DNA from 2 places in the Weissella thailandensis genome. Region 2 is predicted to be linked to the other one. Evidence: a T-box and tRNA genes for the amino acid it is inferred to sense, from the RefSeq annotation. Region 2 holds a T-box; the other holds one or more tRNA genes.

Region 1 (12,805 bases), 250 kb from region 2:
AACACGTTGAAGAGTTGGGAAAATATATCACAATTGCTAAGCAACAGATAACCTGGGAGCAAGTTATCAAAAAGTCTCGGTTTATTGTAAATATCGCGCGTGTGTCAAATGAAGAAGAAGCGAAACAATTTATCGATAGTATTAGTTTGACCCATCGTAAGGCAACACATAATGTTTGGGCATATCTATTAGGCGATCGTAATGAAATACAACGATATTCTGATAATGGTGAGCCGGCCGGCACAGCTGGTGTACCGATGTTAGAAGTTTTAAAAAATAATGCTATTCGTGATGTTGCCGTGGTTGTAACGCGTTATTTTGGTGGTATTAAGCTTGGTGCCGGTGGACTTGTTAGAGCTTATGCAGGAACTGTTGTTGGCGGTGTTGAAGCGAGCGGCTTGATTGAACGGATTCAGCGACATGAAGTACGTTTACAAATTGCTTATAAGCAATTTGATCCGCTGAAATATTGGTTAGGGCAGAATGATTATCAAGTTTTAGATACAGCCTATGCGACTGATGTAACGCTGACTGTTGCGGTTGCTGATTCAGAAATGACGGCATTTAAGCAGGCAGTTACTGACGAAATGGCTGGTCAGGTGCAGATTGTTGTTGGGGATATTAATTGGTATGAAATACCATATACGAATAAAGTTCATGCAAAAACTGAAACGCTTAAATAAGTTATTTTTATGATGCATTTATCGTACGTCCTGTAAAATGTTTTTATCAGGTTAAGAAACAAAGTATTGGAAGAAAAAATGAAAACGGATATTATCAGGGTGCACGTCGTTATTTTAGGCATGCTTTTGGTCATTTGGTTGGTACCAACCAACTATAATTTTTTAATTTGGAATATATTTTTAGCATTGATACCATTTGATTTAGCCTTATTAATTCGCTATGCCAAGAAGCATCGTCTTGTAAAGGGGTTAATAACACTGGGTTGGTTAGCATTTTTTCCAAATGCCATGTATATGGTGACCGATTTTAGTCATTTGTCATCGATTGGTACCGGATTAATGACTGAAACCCAATTTTTTAATTATGCTATTTTAGCAGTGGGTGTATTAACTGGGTTAATATTAGGAATTGCTTCAGCACACATTGTTGGTCGGGTCTATTGTCAAAAATCTTCAACCCTTTGGACGATATTATTTTATATGATTTTGTCTTTTGTTTCGGCATATGGTATTTACCTAGGTCGGTTTTTGCGTATTAATTCATGGGAAATTGTTAGTGATCCACAAAAAGTTATTAAACTATTTACGGCCTCTATATCAATGCATAGTTTGGTATTTGTTATTTCATTTGGGGCGCTACAATTTGCGCTATTAGTGTTATATCACATGGTTCGTCGTATAAATGTTGATTAAAAAAAGCCTTGGTGTTTTTCATTGCTAGTTATGTTGCTAACTAGTTGAAAAGAACATCAAGGTTTTTTTATAAATTAAGTGAATCATCATTTTTTAATGATTTAGTACGATAAAAGAATAGTACAGCATTCACGACTATCAAGAGGGCACTTGCAATGAAGATACCTCTATAATCGAAAAACATTGCAACAATTGTTCCCATTATTGGTCCAGCAACCGATCCTAATGATTGGAATGATTGATTGTATGCAAAGATACGTGAAGTAATCTGCGATGGCGTTGTTTTAGATATTAGTGTTTGAACCGCAGGTAGCATCGTGGCATCGGAAATACCTATCATAAAACGTAAGATGGCTAGTTGCCAAACTGCAGTGACAAATCCTGTGGGTAACATAAATGAAAATGCCAGTGTAAATCCAATTAACATGATACGATGTGTACCAATGCGATCACCTAATCTTCCAAATTTTGGTGCAGCAAGCATGGTTGCAATACCAGGCATGGCAGCAACAACTCCGGCCCAGAATGTGGTACCACTATTGCCGTTATTTAGTTCACGGACAAAAAGGGCAACAATTGGGCTGATGGACTGATTAACGATTTGAATGATAAAGGTTGTTAGAAATAAGCTAATCGTTAACTGGGGGTGCTTTAACTGTTTAAATACTTCTTTGCGTGATAATGATTCGCCAGGTGCAATTGGGGTAAACTCTTCTTTGACCAAGGTAATGACAAGGGTAAATACTAGTAAGAATATAATACCAGTAATAATGAAAGACAAACGATAGCTCACAATTGAAGCAAGAATACCACCGATGAATGGACCAATTAGCTGTCCGCCGGTTACACCAGTGACTAGTGTCCCTAAAGCATAGCCTGATTTGTCTTTTGGGGTTTGGGTAGCAATCATGGCATTTGCATTTGAAATGAAGCCACCACATAGACCTTGTAACGCACGAAAGAAAATAAGTTGCCAAATATTTTGGGCTGCTCCCATTAGGAAAAACACAATAGCCATTCCTAATGATGCACGCAACAACATCAGTTTACGTCCCTTGCTATCAGCTAATTTCCCCCAAAAAGGCGATATAATTGCAGTCATTAAAAAAGTGATAGAAAAAGTTAGTCCACTATAGAATGTTAATTGATTTTTAGTAAAATCACCTAATGTATCTACGTATAGAGACAAAAAAGGCATAACTTCACTAAATCCAATACCAGTCATGAAAACACCAAACCAAAGTACAAACAAGTTTCGGCGCCAAGTAGGCAACTCAGACAATTTTTCTTTTAGCATGATTGTCTCCTGTTGATTTGTTTTTTATAAATAACCATTCTACTCGTTTTGTAGTATTCATGCACGTGATAAAATCTACAACAAAAAAGAACTGGCTATTAACCAGTACTTTTTTGTTGTAGGTTTAATAAGAGATATGTTAATTGAGTAGATTTACTAGGAAAGTAAAAACTCTTCGTCATGTGGGCGACGAAACGACCAAGCAATGAGCGTAGGCTTTCTCGTTACTTATCTTTAAGTCGATAGTTAAATAATAACTAGTAAATGTGAATAAAGTGTGAATATTATTGTACAAAATTTCACATTCTGGAATTTAACAATCACGGTAAATTAAAAATAGCTGGAATTTTTCTGCTATAATGTAAGCAGTGACTTGTAGAATTGGAGAAGAACATGTACGAATATCTAAAAGGTACTATAACAGCAATATTGCCAAGCTATATTGTAATCGACATACAAGGAATTGGTTATCGGGTGTTAGTTGCTAATCCATATACCTTTTCTTTGAATGACACAATGACTGTTTACGTTGAACAGATAATTCGTGACAACGAACAAGCTTTATATGGCTTTTCAAATAAAGAAGATAAAGATTTATTTCAAAAATTATTGAACGTTTCAGGTATTGGGCCTAAATCGGCTTTGGCAATTTTGGCAAACAGTGACCATACAGGGCTAATTAATGCCATTATGCAAAATGACATTAGCTTTTTAACAAAGTTTCCCGGTATTGGTAAAAAGACAGCGCAACAAATTGTTTTAGATTTGCAAAATAAGCTTGCTGATTTGACATTGTCAGTTGAGCATAATGATCCGCTGCCAGCAGATGGGGAAAATTCAGCATTAGTTGATGCTTTATTAGCCTTAGAGGCTTTAGGATATGCAAAGAAGGATACGAAACGTGTTGAAAAAGAATTAACAAAACAAACAAACTTATCTACTGCAGAATACGTGAGTGCAGGCTTGAAATTATTGCAGTAAGGTTTTGGGGGAAATAAATGGCAGAGGACTTTTTACATGATATGTCTACTGACACTGGTGAACAGTCGATTGAACAAACGTTACGTCCCAGTACATTGCAGCAGTATATTGGTCAAGAAGATTTAAAACAAAGATTGCAGGTATATATTGAGGCGGCAAAACAACGTTCAGAACCATTGGATCATATGTTATTATATGGTCCACCAGGATTAGGGAAGACAACCTTAGCAATGGTTGTGGCTCACGAAATGGGAGTCAATTTGCGGACAACATCTGGTCCAGCGATTGAAAAGTCTGGTGATTTACTGGCATTGTTAAATGAACTTGCTCCAGGCGATGTTTTATTTATTGATGAAATCCATCGTCTGCCTAAGCAAGTTGAAGAGATGTTATATTCAGCAATGGAAGATTTTTATGTTGACATTATTGCTGGCGAAGGTCCTAATGCGCACCCGATTCATTTTCCATTACCACCCTTTACGTTGATTGGTGCGACGACCCGGGCAGGAATGTTATCGCAACCCTTACGTGATCGTTTTGGCATTGTTGAACATATGGCATATTACACGGCAACTGAATTATCAGAGATTATTAAACGTTCAGCCGATATATTTAATATTGAAGTTGCTGATGAGGGTGCTTATGAACTTGCGCGACGATCACGAGGAACACCACGAATAGCAAATCGTTTATTGCGACGCGTTCGTGATTTTACAACTGTGAAAGGCTTGCAAATAATTAACGATGAAATGGTTAATTTTTCACTCGCCTTATTGCAAATAGATGGCATGGGACTTGATGAGGTAGATCATAAGATTTTAGAGACAATGATCAAATTTTACCAAGGGGGCCCAGTCGGCGTTGGTACAATTGCGGCTAATATTGGTGAAGAAATTGATACGATTGAATCGGTTTATGAGCCATATTTATTACAAATTGGCTTTTTACAGCGAACACCACGAGGGCGAGTGGTTACTTTAGCAGCATATGAACACTTACAATTACCATTACCTGATAAAAAATAGTTAGGAGTAAAGATAAATGACGGAAACATATACTAGTTTAAATGACTTTGATTATGATTTGCCACATGAATTAATTGCACAAACACCATTGGAGAAACGTGATGGTTCACGTTTATTAGAACTAAATGCAGATACTGGAGAATTACATGATCGTCATTTTTATGACATCATTGACTATTTGAATCCGGGTGATGCCTTAGTCATGAATAATTCACGTGTTTTGCCAGCACGACTTTATGGTGTACGACCAGAAACCGGTGGTCATGTTGAGGTCTTATTACTTCGTCAAGATCAAGATGATGTTTGGGAGACTCTTGTGAAACCGGCACGTAAATATCCAGTTGGTCAAAAAATAGTTTTTGGTGATGGACGATTGACTGCGGAAGTGACAGAGGAGCTAGAACACGGTGGTCGTATGATTAAGTTCCATTATGATGGTATTTTTTTGGAGATTCTAGAAGAACTAGGAGAAATGCCATTACCACCATATATTAAAGAGAAGCTGGAAGATCAAGAACGATACCAGACGGTTTATTCAAAGGTTAATGGTTCAGCTGCTGCACCAACTGCAGGATTGCATTGGACGCCTGAATTGTTGCAAAAAGTGGCTGATAAAGGGATTAAACTGATTGAGCTGACTTTACATGTTGGTTTAGGTACGTTTAGACCAGTTGAAGAAGACAATATTGATGATCATAAAATGCATTCCGAATTTTATCAATTAAGTGAAGAAGCTGCACAGACATTGAACGAGGTTCGTGCTAATGGTGGCCGAATTGTCGCAACAGGAACGACATCAATTCGTACGCTTGAAACGATAGGTGCGAAGTTTGACGGTACATTACATGCAGATTCTGGTTGGACGGATATATTTATCAAGCCAGGATTTAAGTGGCAAGTTGTGGATGCGTTTATTACTAACTTCCATTTACCTAAGTCAACCTTAGTGATGTTAGTGGCTGCTTTTACAGGTCGTGATAATATTTTAAATGCTTATAAGCATGCTGTAACTGAAAAATATCGCTTTTTCAGTTTCGGGGATGCAATGTTTATTCACCATTAAGGATAGACATAGAAGATAAATTAATTTAAATAACAAAAGTGTTGACTTTGTCAGAACAAATGTGTATTATAAATATTGTTGTTGATACGGATAAACACTTTGCGGATGTAGTACAACGGCTAGTGCTCCAGCCTTCCAAGCTGGGAATGCGGGTTCGATTCCCGTCGTCCGCTTCACGTCTTTATTGACGTGATGTTGATCATTGAAAACTGAATATCGTTTCGATGAAACAAATGTGTAGGGTCATCAAGTAATTTACTTGATACAAAACATTTGTGAAGTCAATTCACTAATAAATTCGTTTAACTTCTGTTAAACAAATAACAACAAATTGAGTTATACTCAAACTTTTAAAATGAGAGTTTGATCCTGGCTCAGGATGAACGCTGGCGGCGTGCCTAATACATGCAAGTCGAACGCTTTGTCTTTAATTGATCTGACGAGCTTGCTCTGATGTGATTTTCTTGACAAAGAGTGGCGAACGGGTGAGTAACACGTGGGTAACCTACCTCTTAGCAGGGGATAACATTTGGAAACAAGTGCTAATACCGTATAATATTAACAACCGCATGGTTGTTAATTGAAAGATGGTTCTGCTATCACTAAGAGATGGACCCGCGGTGCATTAGCTAGTTGGTAAGGTAATGGCTTACCAAGGCGATGATGCGTAGCCGAGTTGAGAGACTGATCGGCCACAATGGGACTGAGACACGGCCCATACTCCTACGGGAGGCAGCAGTAGGGAATCTTCCACAATGGGCGCAAGCCTGATGGAGCAACGCCGCGTGTGTGATGAAGGGTTTCGGCTCGTAAAACACTGTTATAAGAGAAGAACGACATTGAGAGTAACTGTTCAGTGTGTGACGGTATCTTATCAGAAAGGAACGGCTAAATACGTGCCAGCAGCCGCGGTAATACGTATGTTCCAAGCGTTATCCGGATTTATTGGGCGTAAAGCGAGCGCAGACGGCTATTTAAGTCTGAAGTGAAAGCCCTCAGCTCAACTGAGGAAGGGCTTTGGAAACTGGATAACTTGAGTGCAGTAGAGGAAAGTGGAACTCCATGTGTAGCGGTGAAATGCGTAGATATATGGAAGAACACCGGTGGCGAAAGCGGCTTTCTGGACTGTAACTGACGTTGAGGCTCGAAAGTGTGGGTAGCAAACAGGATTAGATACCCTGGTAGTCCACACCGTAAACGATGAGTGCTAGATGTTCGAGGGTTTCCGCCCTTGAGTGTCGCAGCTAACGCATTAAGCACTCCGCCTGGGGAGTACGACCGCAAGGTTGAAACTCAAAGGAATTGACGGGGACCCGCACAAGCGGTGGAGCATGTGGTTTAATTCGAAGCAACGCGAAGAACCTTACCAGGTCTTGACATCCCTTGCAAATCCTAGAAATAGGATGTTCCCTTCGGGGACAAGGTGACAGGTGGTGCATGGTTGTCGTCAGCTCGTGTCGTGAGATGTTGGGTTAAGTCCCGCAACGAGCGCAACCCTTATTATTAGTTGCCAGCATTCAGTTGGGCACTCTAGTGAGACTGCCGGTGACAAACCGGAGGAAGGTGGGGATGACGTCAAATCATCATGCCCCTTATGACCTGGGCTACACACGTGCTACAATGGCATATACAACGAGTCGCTAACCCGCGAGGGTACGCTAATCTCTTAAAGTATGTCTCAGTTCGGATTGTAGGCTGCAACTCGCCTACATGAAGTCGGAATCGCTAGTAATCGCGGATCAGCACGCCGCGGTGAATACGTTCCCGGGTCTTGTACACACCGCCCGTCACACCATGAGAGTTTGTAACACCCAAAGCCGGTGCGGTAACCTTTTAGGAGCCAACCGTCTAAGGTGGGACAGATGATTAGGGTGAAGTCGTAACAAGGTAGCCGTAGGAGAACCTGCGGCTGGATCACCTCCTTTCTAAGGAAAATCGGAATCCTACACATTCGTCGAAACGATATTTAGTTTTGAGTGGTTAACACTCAGCATTAGTTCTTTGAAAACTGAATCATAATTGTAAATTTTTAAATTCATTTAAATTGATTTTTATCAATTAAATTGAGCCGAAAAAATACACCGCGTAATTTTTTGAGTTTTTTAAATAAGTTTAAAATCGCTTGTGGCCATTGAGTCACAATACTCAAACGAAATCATCAACGTAAGTTGATCGGTTAAGTTATTAAGGGCGCATGGTGAATGCCTTGGCACTAGGAGCCGATGAAGGACGGGACTAACACCGATATGCCTCGGGGAGCTGTAAGTAAGCTTTGATCCGGGGATTTCCAAATGGGGGAACCCAACTTGTTATGCAAGTTATCGTTTTAATGAATACATAGTTAAACGATGGTAGACGTTGTGAACTGAAACATCTCATTAGCAACAGGAGAATAAAGAAAAATCGATTCCGTCAGTAGCGGCGAGCGAACACGGAGAAGCCCAAACCAGAGTGCTTGCACTCTGGGGTTGTAGGACTACCGTTGTGGAGTTACAAATTTGTTTATTAGCAGAATCAGCTGGGAAGCTGAGCGACACTGGGTGATAGCCCCGTATGCGAAAGTAAGCAAACTCCCGTGTAGGATCCTGAGTACGGCTGGACACGTGAAATCCAGTTGGAAACTGCGAGGACCATCTCGTAAGGCTAAATACTCCCTAGTGACCGATAGTGAACCAGTACCGTGAGGGAAAGGTGAAAAGCACCCCGGAAGGGGAGTGAAAAAGTTCCTGAAACCATGTGCCTACAACAAGTTAGAGCCCGTTAATGGGTGATAGCGTGCCTTTTGTAGAATGAACCGGCGAGTTACGATAACATGCAAGGTTAAGGTGGAAAGACCGGAGCCGTAGCGAAAGCGAGTCTGAAATGGGCGACTGAGTATGTTGTTGTAGACCCGAAACCAGGTGACCTACCCATGTCCAGGGTGAAGGTGTGGTAAAACGCACTGGAGGCCCGAACCCATACATGTTGAAAAATGTTGGGATGAGGTGTGGGTAGCGGTGAAATTCCAATCGAACTTGGAGATAGCTGGTTCTCTCCGAAATAGCTTTAGGGCTAGCCTCGGAAGAAAGCGTGTTGGAGGTAGAGCACTGTTTTGGTGCGGGGCCCATCTCGGGTTACTAAACTAAGATAAACTCCGAATGCCAATCACGTATGTCCGGGAGTCAGACAGTGAGTGATAAGATCCATTGTCGAAAGGGGAACAGCCCAGATCGTCAGTTAAGGTCCCTAAGTGTGTGTTAAGTGGAAAAGGATGTGAAGTTGCATAGACAACTAGGATGTTGGCTCAGAAGCAGCCACCATTTAAAGAGTGCGTAATAGCTCACTAGTCGAGTGATTTTGCGCCGAAAATGTACCGGGGCTAAACACACCACCGAAACTACGGGTGCCACGTAAGTGGCGCGATAGGAGAGCGTTCTAAGCGCAATGAAGTCAGACCGTGAGGACTGGTGGAGCGCTTAGAAGTGAGAATGCCGGTATGAGTAGCGAAAGACAGGTGAGAATCCTGTCCACCATATGACTAAGGTTTCCTGGGGAAGGCTCGTCCTCCCAGGGTTAGTCGGGACCTAAGGCGAGGCCGAAAGGCGTAGTCGATGGCTAACAGGTTGAGATTCCTGTACCAGGTGAACATGTTTGAACGATGGAGGGACGCAGAAGGCTAACGGATCCCAGCTGCTGGAAATGCTGGGCCAAGCAATAAGTCTTAGTGTGAGTTAAATGCTTGCACTTATACGGACAAGTTGTGATGGGGACCGAAATAAAGTAGGGAAGTCTGTGATGTCACGCTGCCGAGAAAAGCTTCTAGTTAGTGTTTACCTGCCCGTACCGCAAACCGACACAGGTAGTCGAGGAGAGCATCCTAAGGTGAGCGAGTGAACTCTCGTTAAGGAACTCGGCAAAATGACCCCGTAACTTCGGGAGAAGGGGTGCTCAGCGCAAGCTGAGCCGCAGTGAATAGGCCCAGGCGACTGTTTATCAAAAACACAGGTTTCTGCAAAATCGTAAGATGACGTATAGGGGCTGACACCTGCCCGGTGCTGGAAGGTTAAAAGGAGTACTTAGTTTCGACGAAGGTACGAATTGAAGCCCCAGTAAACGGCGGCCGTAACTATAACGGTCCTAAGGTAGCGAAATTCCTTGTCGGGTAAGTTCCGACCCGCACGAAAGGTGTAACGATCTGGGCGCTGTCTCAACGAGAGACTCGGTGAAATTTAAAGACCCGTGAAGATGCGGGTTACCCGCGACAGGACGGAAAGACCCCATGGAGCTTTACTGTAGCTTGATATTGAGTGTTTGTGCAGCTTGTACAGCATAGGTAGGAGCCGTAGAAATCGGGACGCTAGTTTCGATGGAGGCAAACGTGGGATACTACCCTCGTTGTATGAACACTCTAACTCACACCACTAAGCGTGGTGGAAGACAGTGTCTGGCAGGCAGTTTGACTGGGGCGGTCGCCTCCCAAAAAGTAACGGAGGCGCCCAAAGGTTCCCTCAGAATGGTTGGAAATCATTCGCAGAGTGTAAAGGCACAAGGGAGCTTGACTGTGAGACTTACCAGTCGAGCAGGTACGAAAGTAGGGCTTAGTGATCCGGTGGTTCCGCATGGAAGGGCCATCGCTCAACGGACAAAAGCTACCCTGGGGATAACAGGCTTATCTCCCCCAAGAGTCCACATCGACGGGGAGGTTTGGCACCTCGATGTCGGCTCATCGCATCCTGGGGCTGTAGTCGGTCCCAAGGGTTGGGCTGTTCGCCCATTAAAGCGGTACGCGAGCTGGGTTCAGAACGTCGTGAGACAGTTCGGTCCCTATCCGTCGCGGGCGTAGGAAATTTGAGAGGAGCTGCCCTTAGTACGAGAGGACCGGGGTGGACGTACCACTGGTGTATCAGTTGTTCCGCCAGGAGCATCGCTGAGTAGCTATGTACGGATGAGATAAACGCTGAAAGCATCTAAGTGTGAAACTCGCCTCGAGATGAGATTTCCCATTCAGAAATGAAGTAAGACCCCTCAGAGATGATGAGGTAGATAGGCTAGAAGTGGACGTGTGGTGACACATGGAGCGGACTAGTACTAATGGTTCGAGGACTTAACCAAGTAGCAAGTGGTGTAAGGCAAGAAAAAATAAGCAATTATGATTCAGTTTTGAGGGAACTAAGTTCACTCAACAAAAACGTGTCGTGATGATGGCACTGAGGTCACACCTGTTCCCATACCGAACACAGTAGTTAAGCTCAGTAGCGCCAAAAGTAGTTGGAGGATCGCCTCCTGCGAGGATAGGACGTCGCGATGCATTAATGGACGTTTAGCTCAGCTGGGAGAGCACCTGCCTTACAAGCAGGGGGTCACAGGTTCGATCCCTGTAACGTCCATAGTGAATTATGGATACATATTATTTATAAAAAAGTTACCGAGTATTTGGTAACTTTTTTATTTTAAAATCGATATAACGTGGGTAAAACAAAAATCCACCCGTTATGAAACCGATGTTTCTGATATAATGGATACTAGTTTGTTTGTAGAGAATTGAAAGGAAATTTGATATGTCGGATTACGCAGTGAAGTATGAATTGCTTCACGTTGAAAAGCATACAGGTGCACGATTAGGGAAAATTACAACACCGCATGGGGAAGTTATGACCCCAATGTTTATGCCTGTGGGTACACAAGCGACTGTAAAAGGTGTGTCACCACGTGAATTAAAAGAGATTAATTCACAATTCATTTTATCAAATACATATCATTTATGGTTACGACCAGGAGACGAGTTAATTGCTAAAGCTGGTGGTTTGCATAAATTTATGAATTGGGATGGTCCAATCCTAACTGATTCAGGTGGCTTTCAAGTCTGGTCATTATCAGATCATAATCACATTACTGAAGACGGGGTGACCTTTAGAAATCATTTAAATGGTGACGAGATGTTCTTGTCGCCAGAGGTTGCGATGCGAATTCAAAATAATCTTGGCTCAGATGTCATGATGCAACTGGATGAAGCAATTCCTTATTTTGAGACATATGATTATGTTAAAAATTCAGTTGAACGAACATCGAGATGGGCGGAAAGAGCACAAAAGGCTCATAAACGTGAACAAGATCAAGCTTTATTTGGTATTGTTCAAGGGGCAGGTTTCCGTGAATTACGAAAGCAGTCTGCACAGGATTTGGTATCCTTAGATTTACCGGGTTATGCTATTGGGGGCTTGTCAGTTGGTGAGTCAAAACCAGAAATGAATCGTGTACTTGATTTTACTGTACCGTTTCTACCAGAAAATAAGCCACGGTATTTAATGGGGGTAGCTGCTCCAGATTCACTAATCGATGCTGCAATTCGTGGTATTGATATGTTCGATTGTGTGCTACCAACTCGAATTGGTCGTAAGGGAACCTTGATGACTTCAAATGGTCGCATTGTGATTAAGAATGCAAAATATAAAGATGATTTTTCATTAATTGATCCTGAGACTGAAGATTATGGTTCGCAGCATTTTACCAAAGCTTATTTACATCACCTTTTCAAAACAAATGAATTATATGGACAAACAATTGCATCAGTACATAATTTACGTTATTTGCTGAAATTGATGGAAGATGTTCGTCAAGCAATTGCAGAAGACCGTTTACTTGAATTTAGAGAAGAGACTTTACGTAAGTACGGTTATTTTGAGCCAAATGCTAGATTGTTTTAAAATTAGTCAATATACTTAAGGAGTTTAAATTTATTATGAACGCAAATATACTTATTTTAGTTGTATTTATCGCCGCTATGTACTTTATTATGATTCGCCCACAACAAAAGCAACAAAAGAAGCGCCAAGCTATGATTAATAATGTTCAAGCTGGTGCTGAAGTAATTACCATTGGTGGTATGCATGGTACTATTGCAGCAGTTAATAAAGAAGCACATACTTTTGATTTAGATGCAGAAGGTGTGATCTTGGTTTTTGAATTATCAGCTATTCGTCAAGTTGTTAAAGAAGCTAATGCACCAGTTACGACAGAAGAACTAACAGGAGAAGCGCCTGAAGTTAATGAGTCTGAAGCAGATTCTGATGATAATCAGGAAGCT
Region 2 (12,805 bases):
TCAGAAACGAAATACAAGGAACCTGTAAATAAAATCAAATCATCTGGTTGGATCCCCGCACGTACCGTTTGATAGCCTTGCTGCCAGTTTTTATGCATCATTAAATCATCCATAGCTGTTTGTTCAAGTACCTCACTAGGATTGATTGGCTGACGATTATTAGGACCTTGAAAGCCAACGACATGTAACGCAACGTTTGGCAATTCAGCTAATAGTTGCAACATTTTCGGATAATTCTTGTCAGACAATGCCCCAAACAAAACATGAACTCGTCGGTGATTGAATCTTGTTCGTAAGGTCTCCACCAATGCCCTGACACCAGGTTCATTATGGGCGCCATCCAATATTACTTCTGGATTAGTAGCCACTTTTTCAAAACGTACCGGCCACGTAACTGACTCTAAGGCTGAGTCAATCATTGCTTCTGTTAAAGAACGCTTAAAATATTTGGCCACAAGCTGAGCCGTTTGGATGGCAACCGCCGCATTATCAATTTGATATTTACCGATTAAGTCCACAAATAAGTTTTGATAGTTAATTGATCCAGTAACCTGAAATCGTTCGCCCCATTCATCCCCTGCAGCTAAGCTCGTCGCTTGAAACTGTTGTCCCAATCGATAAATGGGTGCTCCCATAGCATTTGCGACAGTATTGAGAACTTGATTGGCATCTTTAGGCAATTGCCCCACAATCAACGGTCGTTGTCTTTGAATAATGCCAGCTTTCTGGGTAGCGATTTCAGTAATCGTGTTACCTAAAACATGCATATGATCTAATCCAACCGTCGTAATCACGGCAGCTATTTTATCTGGTATCACCGTTGTCGAATCCCAGGTACCGCCAACACCGACTTCCAACACAACCACATCCACTGGATGCTCTGTAAAATACATAAACATTAAAACTGTCAATGCTTCGAATTCCGTTAATCCAGTCGGTAACTCTACGTCTAACTGTTCAACAATCGGTGCTAATCTTTGTACCAAATCTAATAAATCAGCATCTTTGATATTGCCGCAATCATCTTGAATCCGTTCATTAAATTTTAAAATGTACGGTGACGTAAATAAGCCAACCTTTAACCCGCTTGCACGTAGTAATTGTGCAATCATCTTACTTGTTGATCCCTTACCGTTTGTCCCCGTTACATGAACATACTTTAATTGTTGTTCAGGGTGTCCTAAACGCGCTAGTATTTTGTTTAAACGTTCAAACGTTGGTGTTTTCGTCCATTTATGCCGACCATGAATATAGTCAATTGCATCACTAACCGTTTCAATTTTTGCCATTTTGGACCCCATTCACTCCATGATAAACAAAAGCGCCGTCTACAATGTAGATGGCGCTTCTGTTTGTGTAATTTACTGCATTGTAACGACGAACCGCTTAAATTCGTTATTCACAATATACGTAAGTATACACTTAAATAGTTTTAATCGCAAGTATTGATTAACTATGCTTTTGCTGCTTGCAATTGTGTCAAACGATCTTGCGTTGCTTGTAACTTGTTTTCCCAATCAGTTAGCTTCTCACGCTCAGCAGCGACAACTTTTTCAGGCGCATTGTTAACAAACTTTTCATTACCTAATTTACCATTAGCACGCTTAACTTCACCTTGGAATTTCTTGACTTCGTCTTGCAAACGTGAAATTTCTTCATCCAGGTCAATTAACTCAGCCAATGGTACATAAATTTCAGCACCAGAAATAATTTGAGTCATTGCTAAATCAGGCGCAACAATGTCGGCAGCAATTTGAAGATTCTTTGGCTTTACAAAACGATTAATATAATCGGCATTTTCCTTGAAAATACGTTGTAAGTTTCCATCAGCCGTCTTGATCAACACATCAATTGTCGTTGACATTGGTGCATTCGCCTCTGTACGAATTGTTCGAACTGCTTTGATTAAGTCAATTAAGCTATTAAAGTCCGTCTCAGCTTGCTGATTAGCTAGGTCTTCGTTAACTATTGGATAAGCTGCTGTCACGATTGATTCACCTTCGTGTGGCATTTCTTGCCAGATAGCTTCAGTAACGAAAGGCATAATTGGATGTAGCAGACGCAATGTATTATCTAATACGTAAGCCAAGATTGACTGTACCGTCGCTTGCGCCGCAACGTCATCCCCATTTAATGTTTCCTTGGTCATTTCGATATACCAATCTGCAAAATCATTCCAGATAAAGTTGTATAACGTCCGACCAGCTTCACCAAATTCAAATTTATCAAAGTTCTTAGTTACTGCGGTAATCGTTGCATTCAAACGTGATAAGATCCATTGGTCAGCTAATGACAATTTACTCTTATCGGCTGGTAATTCAGCCTTTGTATCATCTGCCAAATTCATTAATACATAACGAGATGCATTCCAAATCTTATTGATGAAGTTCCATGCTGAATCCATCTTTGTATATGAAAAACGCACATCTTGTCCTGGTGTTGAGCCAGTAGCTAGGAACCAACGCAAGGCATCAGCACCATATTTTTCAATCACATCCATTGGGTCAATACCATTTCCCAATGACTTTGACATCTTACGACCTTGCTCATCACGAATCAAACCATGAATCAAAACGTTCTTAAATGGACGGCGACCAGTAAATTCCTTTGATTGGAACATCATGCGGGCAACCCAGAAGAAAATAATGTCATATCCCGTAACCAACGTATCAGTTGGGAAGTAACGTTTGAAGTCCTCTGAATCTGTGTCAGGCCAACCCATTGTTGAAAATGGCCACAATGCTGATGAGAACCACGTATCTAACACATCAGAATCTTGTTCCCAGTTTTCAGCATCAGCTGGTGCTTCCATACCAACATACATCTCACCAGTTTTCTTGTGATACCATGCTGGAATTTGGTGTCCCCACCATAATTGACGTGAAATAACCCAATCATGGATATCATCCATCCAACGAGTAAAGGTACCTTCAAAACGTGGTGGGTAGAAGTCGACCCGATCATCTGACTTTTGCATGTCCAATGCTTGTTCAGCCAATGGCTTCATCTTAACAAACCACTGTGTTGATAAACGTGATTCAACTTGGACACCCGTACGTTCTGAATGACCAACGGCGTGAACAATTGGCTCTACTGATAGCATCCAACCACCAGCTTCCAAATCAGCAACCATTGCCTTACGAGCATCAAAACGGTCCATACCAGCATACTTGCCGGCACGTTCGTTCATCGTCGCATCTTCGTTCATTGTGTTGATGCGTTCCAAATCATGGCGATTACCAACCCCAAAGTCATTTGGATCATGGGCTGGTGTGATTTTAACCATTCCTGAACCAAATTCAGGATCAACGTATTCATCGGCTACAATCGGAACTTCACGGTTAACTAACGGTACAAGCACCTTTTTACCAACCAAGTCCTTATAACGTTCATCAGAAGGATGAACAGCTACGGCCACATCCCCAAACATTGTTTCTGGACGTGTTGTGGCAATCTCAATATAATGCTTACCTTGATAAGTGGTTTCTTTATCCACAAATGGATACTGCACATGATAGAAAGCACCTTCATCATCTTGGTGAATAACTTCGATATCTGACAAAGCCGTCCGAGCCTTTGGATCCCAGTTAATGATATATTCACCACGGTAAATCAAGCCCTTTTCATAAAGGGTCACGAACACCTTACGCACAGCTTCTGAAAGACCATCATCCAAAGTAAATCTTTCGCGATCATAGTCCAATGACAAACCTAACTTACCCCATTGTGACTTAATCGTTGACGCATATTCATTTTTCCAGTCCCAAACTTGGTCAACAAACTTTTCACGACCTAAATCATAGCGTGAGATACCTTCCCCTGCTAATCGTTGTTCAACCTTCGCTTGCGTGGCAATCCCAGCATGATCCATACCTGGTAACCATAATGTATCAAAACCTTGCATATGCTTTTGACGGATAATCATATCCTGTAAGGTTGTATCCCAAGCATGTCCTAAATGCAGCTTACCAGTAACATTTGGTGGTGGAATAACGATTGAATAAGGACGGGCTTTCTTATTCTCTGATGGTTTAAATCGTTTCTCCTGCACCCACTTATCATAACGTCCAGCCTCAACAGCTGATGGATTATACTTACCAGGCATATCAATTTCTCGCATAACCTTAACTCCTTGTTTAATCACTCTTTTTCGTTGTTATCCATTAAAAAAGCCCTGAACATACATTATCTGTATGTTCAGGGCGAAATTATCGCGGTACCACCTGAATTAGAGCTATTTCTCTATCTCATTTTGACTTAACGCGTCCTCACGTTACCGACTACTTCATCGTTCATCAGTAAAGCCCACTAGTTACCTTCTAAGTAATCGTCCTCAAAATCTCACACCAAAATGATTTTGTCGCTGTTAGTCACGTTACTTATACTCTCTAGTGCATTGCTATAAGGGCAATTTTACAATGATAAAGTAACAAAATCAACCCTGTACTCTGCCATATGACTGTTGCTATCCAATTATTTCATTTAGAAAATATCCAGTAATGCTTGTACTAATAGATAAGCACCATAAACTAATACAATTAATCCAGATACAATATTGACCCAAACCAATACTTTTTTAGGTAAACGTTCCTTTAGTAAATTCATGACGATCGTGATTGTATTAAACCAAATAAAAGTTGCGATAACCACCCCAATAATAAATGGCCAAACCGCATCTTTTGCCAACGTACCACGTAAGGCACCCAGCATCAAACTACCATCGATTAAAGCTTGTGGATTTGCCCATGAAACAATAAATGCTGACACAATCGCTTGTTTTACTGGCAGTTCATTTTTTTGTGTATTTAGTTGCACACTATCTGCACTACGAAGAATGCCCCAGCCAATCCATAGCACTAGTAGACCACCAACAATCATGACAACTAATCGCAACCAAGTCACTGAACTAATAATAGCGCCCATCCCAAAAAAGGCGGCTAATGAAAATAACGAGTCCGCAATCCACACAAACAACACGTACATCAACGAACGTCGAAAAGAATTTGTCAGTGCATTATTAAATACATACAAATTCTGCATGCCAATTGGTGCCACGAAAGCAAATCCAATCATCATCCCTTGTATTACCGTCATTAACATTTCTAAAACCTCACATATTTCCCACAACCGTTTTATTTAGTTTACAAAACTAGATGTAACGGTTATGATAATCATAATAATTAATTTAACAAAATCCCTACTATTTTTACTTGCGAAAGGAGAATCAATAACCCATGCCTACTTTAACCAATGAAAATCGGCGTTATCTCATTACATACGAAACTTTAAATGCTGTTACCCATGGCATTGGCGTCCTGGCTGCAATAGTTGGTGCAACTTTGCTAATGGTCAATAGTGTGCAACATCATTTTTCAGCTTTTACAATTGTTGCTTTAGCTATTTATGCGACATCAATCATTAGTTTTTTGCTTGCATCCACCTTATTTCATGCGCTTATTTTTACCAAAGCAGGTAAAATTTTCCAATTCCTTGATCATTCCGGCATTTACCTCGTCATCTTAGGTAGTTATACCCCTTATACCTGGTTATTTTTAGAACATAACGTTGGTTGGACCATCTGGGGAACCATTCTATTATGCACTATTTTAGGCTTTGTTTACGACTTATTTTTTGTTGGTCGTTGGCCCTGGTTATCGGTCATTATCTATGTTGTCATGGGTTGGTTGATCGTCCTTGCGTTCCCAGCCTTGCACATAGCCCTAACGCCTTTCGCATTTTACCTGTTATTGGCTGGTGGTATAACTTACACCCTTGGGGCACTCTTATACCTCATCCCTAATCTGCCACTTAGCCATGTTTATTGGCACATATTTGTCCTAGTTGGTGCCACACTCATGTATATTTCAATTTATTCAATACTATTCAGCTAAACCTGCCATTAACTACAAAAGGTCGAAGTCTTCCATAATTGGAATTGGCTTCGACCTTTTCATCTATTAAAAGTTTGCTAACATAGCTACTTTTAAATTATTTATTCTTTTCGATACCAGCTTGGACCCATTTGTTAAAGTCATTGTCGGTTGCTTCAACCTGACCATCTTGTTGGTGATTTTGGTAATCATTCTTCTGTTGTTGCGAAAATGCATCCCAAACAGAACCACCGATTGAATAATGACTAGCACTTAACAAGACATCCTTAATTGCTGGATCAACAGCCAATTTATTAACTGCTGTCAACTGATCCTTTTGCCACTTACCAGCTACAGCATATTCTAAACCATCCTCTAGCTTCACTTGGCGAGCAACTGTCACTGTACTAATTTTTGGTTGCTCATTAGCTGATTTTAAGACGAGGGTCGTTGCCTTAGCATAGGCCTTCATAAAATCATTAAGTGACTGTGTCCCATCATCCGCCAAAACAACCGTTAACTCATTGCCCTTTTGATTAACTGAAGCGACATCAGGTACATTACTTTGCCCTTTAAGCAATTTTTTGACATCCAGAGTTTTTTTTACATCAGTCGTACTTGAAGACTTGGCATCGTCTTTTTTCGATGCTACTTTTTGACTACTCTGGCTTGTTGATTGTTTTTTCTTATCAACCGTCTTAGAACTTTGTGATGAAGTGGCTGCGACCGCTTCTTTTTCATTTGGTGTACTATTAAACACGATTGCAAAAACAGCAACCAACGCTGCAACTGCCATAATCCCAATAATCATCGTAATTTGTCGTTTATGCATTATGATTTACCTTTCTTTTCCTCAAACCATAATATTCTATCACAGATAGCTTTGCGACTTTAATGACAATATCACAATTACATTAATAAATGTTAACTTTTTGTTAAACGATTGCGTTATGTTGTAATAATTAACCCTTCCGTCCAAAAAGACGAGCAAAAAAGCCTCTAATACCACCATGTTTACGACGTGCAACACGTGATTCAGTTGTTACATCATCAGCTTTTTCGACGGTTGCAGATTCAGTCTCCACTTGGACATTTTCTACAGGGGTTTTATCAGCTACTGTTTCTTCACTAGTTGCAGCTACTGATGTTGCATTGTCCGCTGTTTCATCAGTTTTTATCTCATTAGTTGCTTGTTGACTTGCTGCAAGTTTTGCCTCATGTTTAACTTCTTCATTATGCACATATTCGGCAATCATTTCATCTGTTAAGGCTGGCATAGCCACTGTTTTTGATGTCACACCTAGTCCAACAACTGTTCGTCCAGTCTTACCAGTTTGTTGGTTCGTTGCATGGACTTCAATCTGGCTTGGCAAAACTTCATCTGGTAAAACCAATTCGAACTCCAGACCATTGTCAACGGGTAATGAAATCACATGTTCATCGCCAACAAAATGCACGGAAATAGCGACATCGGCTTGATTAACGCGTCCCTCAAGTAGTCGCTGACCATTTTGCGTAGAAATAACCGCAGTGACCACTGGCGCTGGTTGGTCAATAGCTAATGCGATCTCTTCTTTTTCTGACCGGTCAGGAAGAGTGGCTGATAACGTCACTTCGCTATCCGTATTTTCGGTCGGTACCTTAACCATAAAACTACCACTTTTGTCTGAAGTCGTTGTATCAACATCATTGTTGGCATACTTAACAGTGATCACAACATTCTCTGACGCCACGTGACCAATAATTGTTGTTCCCAAACTATTTGTCAATGTCGATGCTACCAAATTTAGTTTTGATTCACTCATATTGCGCTCTCCATCCCTTATAAACTGTCAATAATACATTCATTGTACCAGATATTCATACTAACTAAAAATAATAGTCCTGCCACCATATTCTAAGCACAAAAAAAGGCTGAGATAGAAATTCTATCTCAGCCTTAATTACATATTAATTAAAATACTATTCGTCATCTTCTGATGTGTGACGAACGATTAACGTATCAAACGTTGAAACACGTGTAACGAACTCAGTAACAGAACCAATCAACAAACGCTCAATAGCATTTAGACCAGTAGCCCCAATCATAATCAAATCAATGGCATACTTTGCAGGTGCTTGTGTTGCAATCACGTCCTTAGGTGAACCATACTCAATTGAGTAATCAACATTCTCAACACCAGCATCCTTAGCCTTCTGCAAATAGGCATCTAATGTCTTCTTTGCAGTACCGGCAACTTGCTCAACCATTGTTGTTCTAAAGTCAGTGACATTTTGGAATGAACGTGTATCAATAACATGTAGAATGTGTAGATTTGTGTCTACACCATTCTGCTTAGCCACCTTAATTGCACGATCCAATGCAGCCTCAGCTTCTTTAGATCCATCAACTGGTACCAATATATTCTTGTAGTTTACTTTTACATCAGCCATAACAGTTCCCCCTGTCCGATTGACCATATGCGACTTTTTCTACACTTTTATTATAACGCATCTATCACATTTTTTCACATAAATTACGTTTCTTTTTATCTTTCGTGATATATATAAATTATTTAAATAAAAGACGAACTACCACAATTGCCAATACAGTTGTTAGCAAAGTTGCAATGATAACAAAAAGGCCTCCTGGTAAAGCCGCCCCATTTGTTAAAAAAGTACTTATTAATAATAAAACTGCATCAATCGTAAACAACCAACCAAACCATCGTGCGGGATGTTTAGCCTGCTGAGCAGAAATTCCCAGAAATCCTTGCTGATGCATCAGCAAATAAATGCCAAGTCCACCTACGATTACGGCAAACAATATATAAAGTCCAATAACCATCATTTTATTCCTTTTCTTAACTGATAAAAAAGCCGCTCATCTTCGATATACTTATCGAAAATGAACGACTGATGTCCCTCAAAATATAAAAATTTGAGAAACTATGAACACTTGATTGGCGCCGTTAGTAAATTCGACTGAGTTGGCTCCGATTAAAGGAAAGTGGGTGAATAAGTCCGCCTTGTACAACTACTGAGTGAAACAGCATGTTGTAGCGGCTTCCCGACATCCCCGAGCAAAAAGGTTGTAAAGCAACTACAGATGGTAGAATTACGCGTACGCCCAAGGAATTCATCTATATGTTTATTATACTAACAATTGCTTAAAATGAAAGTCTTGACACATAACTTATCCGATTAATCGTTTACTTTCCCTTTAGCCCATCATGTTGCGCTTTTCTCAATTTAGCGTATTGTTCCTTGTAAGCTCGTTCCACCTTAGAATTACCAGCAGGCTTAAAGTAACTTGATCCCATTAACTTATCAGGTAAGTATTGCTGGGGTACCCAGTCACCAGGATGACCATGAGGGTACACATAATCCACACCATGGCCTAATTGCTTAGCCCCTGAATAGTGTGAATCTTTTAGGTGTGCTGGCACATCGCCAGTCGCACCTTTTCTAACATCACTGATGGCCGCATCAACAGCTGTAATCGCCGCATTAGACTTAGGTGATAATGCCAGTTCAATGACGGCATTAGCTAACGGAATACGTGCCTCTGGAAAGCCAAGCTGTAAAGCAGCCTGAATAGCAGTCACAGTACGAGCAGCCACCGCTGGATTGGCCAAGCCAACATCCTCATAAGCAATCACCTGCAGCCGCCTAGCAATAATTGGTAAATCTCCCGCCTCAATCAACCGTGATAAATAATGTAACGCTGCATCTGCATCACTACCACGAATAGATTTTTGAAGGGCAGAAATAACATTATAATGTCCATCACCATTTTTGTCCGCTGTGATCGCTTTACGCTGAACAGTTTCTTCAATAATTGGCAACGTAATGTGTACGCGACCATTTTCATCTGGGTTGGTTGACTTAACAGCCAGTTCGAGTCCGTTCAAAGCTGATCGCAAATCACCATTCGTTGCGTAAATCAATTGTTGCCGCGCCTCTTCGTCTAAGTCAACCGCAAAGTCACCTAAGCCACGTTCTTTATCTGACAAGGCACGGTCAACAGCTAACTGCATATCCGCTTCAGATAATGGCTTCACTTCAAAAATCTGGGTTCGCGAACGAATAGCTGGCAAAATCGTTAAATAAGGATTTTCCGTCGTTGCACCTATCAGAACAATACGGCCACTTTCTAAGTGTGGCAGTAAGAAATCTTGTTTAGTTTTGTCTAATCGATGAATTTCATCTAGCAGCAACACGACCGTACCAGACATTTTGGCCTCATCTGCTACGATTTGTAAGTCCTTTTTGGTATCGGTTGCCGCATTTAAAATACGAAAAGCATACTTTGTTGAACCAGCAATCGCACTAGCAATGCTAGTCTTTCCTGTTCCAGGAGGTCCATATAAAATCATCGATGACAACATTTTAGCTGTCACCATCCGATTAATAATTTTCCCTTCACCTACCAGATGTTGCTGACCAACAACTTCACTGATATTGCGTGGGCGCATGCGGAAAGCCAATGGCTGTTGCATCCGAATTACCTCCTTTGATCAATGATTTAACTAGAATAGCTTTTTATACCAAGGTTTTTTAGGCTTGGTCTGATCATCACTATCCTGACTGTCTTTATCATCAGTAATCGTTTCCTCAATCGAAACTGGCTCCTGATGAACTGCTGAATGACCTGCTAGGACCACCACAATATCCGACTGATCATAAATCGCATCTGTTTTTAATGTAAATTTTGACTGATGTTTAGCAGCTAATTTCATATACTGATTTAATACATCACTATCGATATGTCCATTTAAATAAAGAACCGCATCAGGATGAGCCTCTAATTGCTCCTCCCACGCCTGTAGATAGCGACTATCACCAACAGTCGCACGTTTTTGTAATGCATAAACACGTTCGCGAAAGTTACCTAAGTATTGATGTTTTTCGTCGGGATTAATTTCAGGGGTACCATATAGTCCATTTTGAACATGGGGATCCATTTCTTGTTTAGCCATCAATGTCTCTCCTTTTTCATTATTAGGTTTATTTTAACATACTCATTGCATACCGACAATTTACCTCATTATACTAGCCCAGCCCCCAATAAAAAAGGATTGGAACAACTTGATTGTCCCAATCCTTTTACGTTCAATTTGTATTAATTTTGATGGTCCATAGACTACTCCGCCACATTCTCCTGAACTTGATGATATTTACGCATCATTTCTGCCATGTGTACTTCATGAACAACAAATTCATGAGTGCGACAAACGTAGTCATGTTCACGTCCTATTTTTGCAATATAGCCATTAATATAATCTACCTCAGTTGGACGTCCTTTTGAGAAATCCTGATACATTGAAGGATAATGGTATTTATATTCTTGACTAACCGTGATTACTGAATCAACTTGTTCCTGTCGTGTGGCAATCACATAGATACCAGCTCGTTCGCAGGCATCATAAGCCTCATCAAACAGTTGCTTAGACATTTCTCTAACACCATCATACTCAATGAATTGACCCATCTGCATTTCAAACATGGTACATAGCGTATTCGTCACCGCATTAAAGACAACCTTTGACATACACATACCCAACCATTCATCCACTACAACTGGGTTTAACTTTGCCTGTTTCAAGTCAGCGACCACGGCCTGAAATGTTTCGTCGTCTGCTTGTTGATCATATTTGGCGATGTGCATAACTTCAGTTCCTTCAGCACCCATAAAGTCCACGTTAGCCGGACCATCCAAGCGAGTAGCAATCATTGCTGTTCCACAGTAAATATGGTCTTTAGGAAAATATTGGGCAATCTTTTCAAAATGTCCCATACCATTCATCGCAGAAACAACATACTGATCATCATGAAAAATACCTGCCGCAGCATCACGTTTTAACTCTTCTGCCAGTTGCATCTGCTTTTTAAAAATAATCCAAACATCAGGATGACCTGTATATTCTTCGGGGTAAAAAATATTAATGGGTTCAATATGACGATTCTCATGATCACGGGCGACAGAAACACCGCCTTGTTCACGAACTGCTTCGACATTAGGTTCCCAAGTGTCAATAAAGTCAACGTCAACATCGGCGTTCTTTTGTAACATGATCCCAAACCTATACCCCATTGCGCCTGCACCGATAACTCCGTACTTCATATTGACCACCTCTTTTTCATTATTTTTAAACTTAACAACAAATCCACTCATACGAAACATGTTTTTAAATTTAAAGGTTGAATGCAGTTTAATCTTTTTAACTAGTAAATGTCAATAATATATTAGAAAAAATAACTTAACAATCTAATTTAAAACAAATAAAGTTCATTATTTTTTAATGATATAAATAACAAAAAACACCTGTGAGCATAAACGACCCAGCTAGCCGTTCGCTTATTGCTCACAAGTGTTTAAATTTTTAGCTAATTAACAAAGTTGCCACGCCAGCAACAATTAAATAAATTAAATACGCCCCAAACAACCAATGTAAGGCATTGAGTAATTTTGGAAACCGCCTTAACGCCGAATGACCAGCAAAATAAACTGCTGTAGGCATTAATAATACCACGGCAAACACCAATGCGCCCATCAGCCAATTAGTTGGCATAACAGGTAACATTAATGTCATAGTTTGGCCTCCAATTCAACATCCGGATACTTATTTGTAAACCAGCGCTCCGCAAATTGATTCTCAAATAAGAAGACTGGATTTTCATAGCGATCACGGACAAGTAAGTTTCGTGACGATGCCATTTTTGGATCTAACTGCTCTGGGTTTATCCAACGGGCAATCTTTGGTCCCATCGTTTCTAATGAAACCTCAGTATTGTATTCATTTTCCATACGGAATTGGAAAACTTCGAACTGCAAAGCACCAACGGCACCGATAATGTAATCACCCGAATCCCAAGCTGTATACATTTGAATCGTTCCTTCTTGAACCAATTGCGTCACACCCTTATGGAATGATTTTTGCTTCAAGACATTT

Evidence for each region. A T-box is a leader RNA that pairs with one kind of tRNA and senses whether it is charged. The one in region 2 lies ahead of FOL01_RS07880 (valine--tRNA ligase), so its partner is inferred to be a tRNA-Val.
Region 1: it encodes a tRNA-Val, which carries the amino acid that the T-box ahead of FOL01_RS07880 (valine--tRNA ligase) is inferred to sense. The anticodon was not compared.

The regions. Positions count from the first base shown of each region.
Region 1 is NZ_CP014332.1:1,324,891-1,337,695, reverse strand. Features, by position in the region: gene FOL01_RS06575 (YigZ family protein) at 1-683, shown strand, start outside; gene FOL01_RS06570 (DUF1361 domain-containing protein) at 762-1,376, shown strand; gene FOL01_RS06565 (multidrug efflux MFS transporter) at 1,444-2,673, opposite strand; gene ruvA (Holliday junction branch migration protein RuvA) at 3,067-3,654, shown strand; gene ruvB (Holliday junction branch migration DNA helicase RuvB) at 3,672-4,679, shown strand; gene queA (tRNA preQ1(34) S-adenosylmethionine ribosyltransferase-isomerase QueA) at 4,696-5,742, shown strand; tRNA gene FOL01_RS06545 (tRNA-Gly) at 5,844-5,915, shown strand; rRNA gene FOL01_RS06540 (16S ribosomal RNA) at 6,094-7,667, shown strand; rRNA gene FOL01_RS06535 (23S ribosomal RNA) at 7,917-10,833, shown strand; rRNA gene rrf (5S ribosomal RNA) at 10,913-11,029, shown strand; tRNA gene FOL01_RS06525 (tRNA-Val) at 11,036-11,108, shown strand; gene tgt (tRNA guanosine(34) transglycosylase Tgt) at 11,280-12,425, shown strand; gene yajC (preprotein translocase subunit YajC) at 12,461-12,805, shown strand, end outside.
Region 2 is NZ_CP014332.1:1,576,014-1,588,818, forward strand. Features, by position in the region: gene FOL01_RS07875 (bifunctional folylpolyglutamate synthase/dihydrofolate synthase) at 1-1,289, opposite strand, end outside; gene FOL01_RS07880 (valine--tRNA ligase) at 1,454-4,120, opposite strand; T-box leader at 4,196-4,406, opposite strand; gene FOL01_RS07885 (LysE/ArgO family amino acid transporter) at 4,483-5,100, opposite strand; gene trhA (PAQR family membrane homeostasis protein TrhA) at 5,235-5,891, shown strand; gene FOL01_RS07895 (hypothetical protein) at 5,989-6,702, opposite strand; gene FOL01_RS07900 (hypothetical protein) at 6,833-7,675, opposite strand; gene FOL01_RS07905 (universal stress protein) at 7,833-8,303, opposite strand; gene FOL01_RS07910 (hypothetical protein) at 8,422-8,700, opposite strand; gene FOL01_RS07915 (replication-associated recombination protein A) at 9,062-10,351, opposite strand; gene FOL01_RS07920 (YueI family protein) at 10,382-10,831, opposite strand; gene FOL01_RS07925 (ketopantoate reductase family protein) at 10,996-11,976, opposite strand; gene FOL01_RS07930 (hypothetical protein) at 12,236-12,445, opposite strand; gene FOL01_RS07935 (peptide chain release factor 3) at 12,442-12,805, opposite strand, start outside.